DNA from 2 places in the Pedobacter sp. UYP30 genome. Region 2 is predicted to be linked to the other one. Evidence: riboswitches for the same ligand, from Rfam matches in the RefSeq annotation. Region 2 holds a riboswitch; the other holds the start of a gene.

Region 1 (3,423 bases), on a different contig from region 2:
AGACGAAGGCGCGTTAACCGTTACCTTTAAACGACTATTTGCTACATCTGGCAATAAACGAACGGTTTTGATGTATATTTTGCTAACAGGCTCCAACCAAACCGACTGCCAAATTCCAGAACTAAATGTATAATCTCCACGTGGACCATTTTTTCCTGAAGGCGTTCTTCCATCGTTTGGATCATGTGCAGCCAAAACCAAAATGTTGGTTCCTGCTTTTAAAAAGCTAGTAATGTCGAAATTAAAAGAATCATAACCACCTGCATGTGTTCCGACTTTATTTCCATTCACAAACACAGTGGCATCATGATCAACGGCTTCAAAATTAATGATAACCTGTTTTCCTTTCCAGGTTGATGGAATTTCAAAATTTCTACGGTACCACATATTTATTTCCTGCTTGCGTTCTATTCCAGATAGAAAAGATTCTGGACAATAAGGAACAAGGATCTGTTCTTGTTTCCCTGCAAAGGAAATAGGTTTAATTGGATTTAAAGCATTTGCCACTTCTGCACCGCCAAGATAATCCCATTTACCGTTAAGCGATAACCAATCCTTTCGCTCAAACTGCGGGCGGGGATATTCTGGAAAAGGTACTTTCGCTTCTATCGCCTCCTTGGTTCAGTTAGTAGGCAATTTAGCTGATTGACCAAAACAAATGTTTAGGCAAACAACATTAAAAAGGATTTGGAAGTAAAAAAGTGGTTTCTTGGTAATGCTCATAACGGCTGATTAAAGTTGGTTAGATTAAAAACAAAATTACCTGTTTTTAAGTTAAAAAAAGTGATTTACAGGTTTTCTGAATGTGCTTAAAAACTAAATTTTGCAGATTAAAGAAAGCTGTTTGGTTAAAAACCAATGTTATGAGAATTCTTAATCTCGGCCATTACAAAAGTGCTGTGCGTGCTGCCAATACTTTCAACAGAACCCAACTTGTTAAATACAAAATCTTGGTAGTTCTTCATGTCCTTGGCATAAACCTTTAGAATAAAGTCATACTCGCCAGAAACATTGTAGCACTCCACCACTTCGTCTATGCTTAAAATATCCTCTACAAATTTATGTCCTATGGTTCTATCATGTTGTTTAAGTTTAATATTGCAGAACACAATAAAACCCCGATTAAATTTTTCGGCGTTTAAAATGGCAATGTATTTTTTGATATAGCCATTATTCTCTAGCCGCTTTACCCGCTCGAAAACAGGCGATGGAGACAAATTTACCTGCGCAGCGAGCTCTTTTGTGGTGTAACTTGAATTGTTGCCCAATATTCTTAACAACAACAAATCGGTTTCATCGCATCCTTCCATAGAATAATTTTCTTTTAGATGCGCAAATCTAAGTACTAATCAGCATAATATCTTAAAAAAATAAACAATAGAGAATATTTACCTTATTAATTAATTTAATTTGGTTTTTATACCTACTTAATTACCTTTGAAAAGAATTAAAAACTGATTGTAATATAGAGTTCTTTACACATTTCTGCAGTCGGAAAAGGTTTTACTTTTTGTAAATTAATAGGGAATCGTGTGTAAATCAGGAGCTGTCGCGCAACTGTAAGTAACATTAAATTTTTATCAGCAAATGCTAGAAAAGGTAAAAATAGTTACAAGTCAGGATACCTAACTATTCCGAAATGACGATGCTTTCGCGATTTGAAGCTTGAAGTCGGACGAGTGCACAGCTTAGGCAAAACATCTCTAATTGGTTGTCAATGCGCGCATTTCTCTTCCTCTAAGTTTCCCAACAAAGCATCTAGAGATTAAAAATGGGCTATTAACCGCAATTGTTAACCATTAAAAAATTAAAAACAGATGCAAACACACAACCTTGGCTATCCGCGAATTGGTAGCAACAGAGCATTAAAAAAAGCCAGCGAGCAATACTGGGCAGGTAAAATTTCTTTGGCCGACCTATTGGGCAAAGGCAAAGAAATTACCGAACAAAACTGGAAATTGCAGCAAGAGGCAGGAATAGACCTTATTCCCTCAAATGATTTCTCCTATTACGACCAAATTCTGGACATGTCTTTAACTGTAGGCGCTATTCCGAAGCGCTACAATCAGGTGGTGCTTACAAAAACAAATAACGAGCTAGATTTATATTTTGCCATGGCTCGCGGCTATCAGAAAGATGGTTTAGACATTACCGCCATGGAAATGACCAAATGGTTCGACACAAACTACCATTATATTGTACCCGAATTTTATAAGAACCAAGCCTTCAGCCTATTCTCGAGCAAAATAGTTACGGAATTTGTAAGGGCGAAGCAATTGGGAATAAAAAGCAAACCTGTAATAATCGGCCCGGTGTCTTACCTGTTGCTTGGCAAAGAAAAAGAAGCAGGTTTTGATAAGTTAGATTTGATTAAAAAGCTGCTACCAGTCTATTTGCAGATTCTTGGCGAATTAAAAAATCATGGCGCAGAATGGATCCAGTTTGATGAGCCGTTTTTAGCGTTAGACATCGACGAAAAGGCAAAAGAGGCCTTTAATTTTGCTTATGCAGAAATTAGAAAGCAATTTCCTACCCTTAAAATATTGGTAGCAACGTATTTTGAAGGATTAAAAGACAACCTAACACTAGCCACCTCCCTCCCAATAACAGCTTTACACATAGATCTTGTGCGTTCCCCAGAACAATTAGATGATGTTTTAAATGCCATTCCGAAAGAGATGATTTTATCCCTCGGCCTGGTGGATGGCAGAAATATTTGGAAAAATGATTTCGAACAATCTTTATCATTCCTCAAAAAAGCTGTAGCTAAACTTGGCTCGGATCACTTGCTAATTGCTCCCTCCTGTTCTTTACTTCATTCGCCATGCGATTTGGATTTAGAAACTGATGAAAAAACGCTTGGCCCAGAAGTTAAGCAATGGTTAGCTTTTGCCAAACAGAAAATAGATGAAGTAGTTATGCTGAAAAAACTTGCTTCAGAAACTCCTGATGACACAGCTATTGCCAAATTAGCAGAAAACAAGAAAGCCATTGCAAACCGCAAAAGTTCTAAACTGATTCATAACGAAGGAATAAAACAACGTGTTGATGCCATTACAAGCAAAGATTCTAAACGCTTAAATGCATTTTCATCAAGAAAAAAAATACAGCAAGAAATTTTAAACTTGCCGCTTTTTCCTACCACTACCATAGGCTCGTTTCCACAAACCGCCGAGGTTAGAAGCTGGAGAGCCCAGTTTAAGAAAGGAGAAATTTCACAATCCCAATACGATGCGCTTTTGAAGAAAGAAACAGAAGAAACCATTCGCTGGCAAGAAGAAATTGGCATAGATGTACTAGTACACGGCGAATTTGAGCGGAATGATATGGTTGAATATTTTGGAGAGCAGCTTAACGGTTTTGTGTTTACCAAAAATGGATGGGTGCAGAGTTACGGTAGCCGTTGTGTAAAACCACCTATTA
Region 2 (3,423 bases):
TGATAAATCTTTTGCTAAACTCCAAACGGTTTGGATGTTTGTCTCCACCCCTTTTATACTCACATCACCTATATTAAAAATGGTCCAACGCCCCAAATTATTGCCCGGAATGGCGACAATCTTGTCTTTAACTCGGTTATAATACGCATCTGTATGTATGGAAAAATACGCCAAACGCTTTTTAAGCGGAGCTTTGTTAAAGGTAAACCCAATGTCATATTGGTGTATGTATTCGGGCCGAAGATTTGAATTTCCAACGAAAGTGTAATAAAGGTCGTTAAAAGTTGGCAGTCTAAAAATAGATTTATAGAAAGACCGAAGACGAAAGTCTGGACTGTCAAATGGTTGCCAAGACGCCATAATTGTCGGCGTAAATTCTTGCTTATTACCCGCGGCAATACCCTGCTCTACATTTTCGTGCACCAAAGTAGCCAGCACATTTCCTTGAACTTGTAGTTTCTTTAAGTTTATGCCACTTGCTAGCGCGATTAATCCTGTTTGGCGGGTTGGATAGGCAAAATTGTACAGATTGGCATCGAGTTTTTGCAGACTATAATCGGTGGCTAAAGAAACTTGCCATAACTTCGAAAACTTATAGAGATTGGTGGCAGAGAGGTAACATTCTTGCTCTGTAAATCTATTGTCTAAAATGCCTTTATTCAGTTTTATTTCTGGATCTATATAGCGCAGAAAGCTGTAGGCATATTTTGCATTGAGTAACAGGTTATATTTTTGAGCTAAGTTGTTATGGTAAGAGCCTTGTACAAACGTATTGTCATCCCATTGGCGTTGGGTAAATGTGTATTTATTAGAAACAATAGCTCCTGGCAGTCCTCTTGCAGAATTGTAATTGTACACTTTTACATTCCACTGGCTGCTATCGGCCAACGTGCCAAAAAGCGTTGCCTCCAAACGTAACGATTTCACATCGCCGTTGTTTCGAACCACCGTGGTATCGTACTCGTAATCTTTATATCTAAATTTATATTTGCCGTTTGCCTCCACATAGGCGCCATCAAAACTCAGGGAGAGTTTATTGTTAATTTTCTGCTTATAATTGATGCTTGGATTCAGCAGACCAAACGAACCAGCTTTCATCGATACATTTGCCTGGTAAGATTTCCCATCTACAAATTTAGGTGTTGCCGTTTTTAAATATAAGGCACTTGCTGCTGCATAGCCTCGCGCAGGAATTAATAAATCTGGCTTCTGCCCAACATAAACTGATATTTCTTCCATATTATCTAAGGAATATTTACCTAGATCTACTTGTCCGTTTTGTGCATTGCCCAACTGAATGCCATCATAAAAAACAGCGGTGTGATTGCTGCCCATGCTCCGTACGTTGATGGTTTTTAAACCTCCAATGCCGCCGTAATCTTTCAATTGCACACCAGAGAAAAAACGAACTGCATCTGCCACAGAAAGGCTATTTAGACGCTGTAATTCTGCTCCCTCCAAAATTTGCACCGGAACGGGCGACTGATTTACGTTCGATTTTTTATATTGATTTATCTCGACATCTTTTAGCTGTTTTGCTTTTACAGAATCTGTTTGGGCAACCGCATTTTTAGGCAGAACGATGCTTAATCCCGTTAGGAAGGCATAAATTAAAAAATATATGATGTTTAAAGAAACACCCTTTTTTAAAGTCATTCTGGTGGTGAGTTTTGCCCACAGCCAACAGATTAATAAAAGAAATGAAAACACGAAAACCGCAATTGCTCCACTCCTAGCTTCAATCCACGAAAGCTATGAAATTATTATGCAATGGCAGGTCTCCTGACTTGCTCCTAGTTTTTCCGCCTTCCCATCCGCCGAAAGGCAAACAGTGGCAAAAGATTGAAAAACCTTTTTGGAGCTTACAGTTGCGGGACAGTTGCAGATTTACACTGCATTCCCTTTTAAGTCTGAGGTTGAGCCCAGACACCAAAAACGACGCAAAGGTAGGTAAAAAATACGAGGTGTGCGAAACAAATAAACGCTAGTTTAGAACATGCTCAAATTTTGCTAATTTAGCCAAGCATCCACAAAAATAAACCAAATGAAAAAAGCATTTCTTCTGCTTTCATTCTTTACCTCTTTTTCTGCTATGGCCCAAAAAATAGATACCACTTTTTTAGCAAAGCTGATGAAATCGAAGCCAGCACTTTTCGACACCATTTTAAAAACTCCCGACCATAAACAGGTGCAGATTCTGTACACACAGATAAATCGAGATGTGCAGAACAAGCCTCATTTTAAAAGCTTTGGCTATCACCTAGACCCGCATCATTACTTTTACCCTGCAAGTACAGTTAAATTGGCAGCGGTTATTTTTGCGCTAGAAAAAGTTAATGCGCTAAAAAAAACAGGTTTAACCATGCATAGCATAATGATCACCGATAGCAGTTACCGAGGACAAACAAAAATAATTGGTGATACGAGCGCAGCAAACAGTAAACCGAGCATTGCGCAATACATTAAAAAAATATTGCTTACCAGCGATAACGATGCGTTTAACCGTTTATACGAATTTATCGGCAGGGCCGAAATAAATAGAAAACTGAAGCAATATGGTTTAACAGATAGCCGAATTTTAAATCGATTGGCCATAGGCGATGCAGGAGAATCATCCAAACATACCAACCAAGTTAGATTTTATAACGATGCTAAACTGGTCTATCTAAATCCTGCGGAATATGATGATAAACATTATCCGTTAAAATTAAACCGGCTAATTGTTGGCAAAGCATATATAGACAGTAATGAAAAAATAGTAAACAAGCCTTTCAGTTTTAAGGATAAGAATGCTTTTTCTGTTGCGAATCAGCAAAAGTTGATGCGAAAACTCATTTTTCCAGAAGCTTTCCCCAAGAAAGATCGTTACAACCTTAGGCCAGAAGATTATAAGTTTATTTACACCTATATGAGTATGTTCCCGACAGAAAGCACACATCCAACGTACAATACAAAGGAATTTTGGCCTACCTATGCAAAAATGATCTATTTCGGTAGGGAGAAAAATGCTCATCTTACGCCCAACATCAGAATTTTTAGCAAATATGGCGACAGTTATGGCTTTATTATAGACAATACCTATTTTGTCGACTTTAAAAACAAAGTTGAATTCTTTTTAACCGCTGTGTTGCAAAGTAACAACAATAACACTTATAACGATGGCGTGTACGAATACGAAACGGTGTGCTATCCTTTTATGAAAAACATTGGAAGAGAAATTTATGAATTTGAACTCGGTAGAAAAAAAGCACATGCTGCCGATTTAAGCAAGATGAAAATGGCATATTAGTTATATTTATCATTATGCTTGAGCTGTTCTTGTGCTAAATTAAGTTATATTTAATACCTATAGACCCCGATAAAAATTGAAGACTAACCAAACTATATTTCTTTTCCTTTTCTTGCTATGCCCTATTTTGGGTT

What was found. A riboswitch is a leader RNA that binds a small molecule or an ion and turns the genes downstream of it on or off. The one in region 2 is predicted to bind cobalamin.
Region 1: another riboswitch for cobalamin. It lies ahead of metE (5-methyltetrahydropteroyltriglutamate--homocysteine S-methyltransferase); the one in region 2 lies ahead of ABIB40_RS10220 (TonB-dependent receptor plug domain-containing protein).

Annotation. Positions count from the first base shown of each region.
Region 1 covers NZ_JBEPPD010000001.1:185,130-188,552, reverse strand. Annotated here, with positions in the region: gene ABIB40_RS00895 (glycoside hydrolase family 2 protein) at 1-507, opposite strand, end outside; gene ABIB40_RS00890 (Lrp/AsnC family transcriptional regulator) at 849-1,310, opposite strand; cobalamin riboswitch at 1,482-1,647, shown strand; gene metE (5-methyltetrahydropteroyltriglutamate--homocysteine S-methyltransferase) at 1,818-3,423, shown strand, end outside.
Region 2 covers NZ_JBEPPD010000007.1:137,031-140,453, reverse strand. Annotated here, with positions in the region: gene ABIB40_RS10220 (TonB-dependent receptor plug domain-containing protein) at 1-1,656, opposite strand, end outside; cobalamin riboswitch at 1,756-1,949, opposite strand; gene ABIB40_RS10215 (serine hydrolase) at 2,045-3,289, shown strand; gene ABIB40_RS10210 (hybrid sensor histidine kinase/response regulator transcription factor) at 3,366-3,423, shown strand, end outside.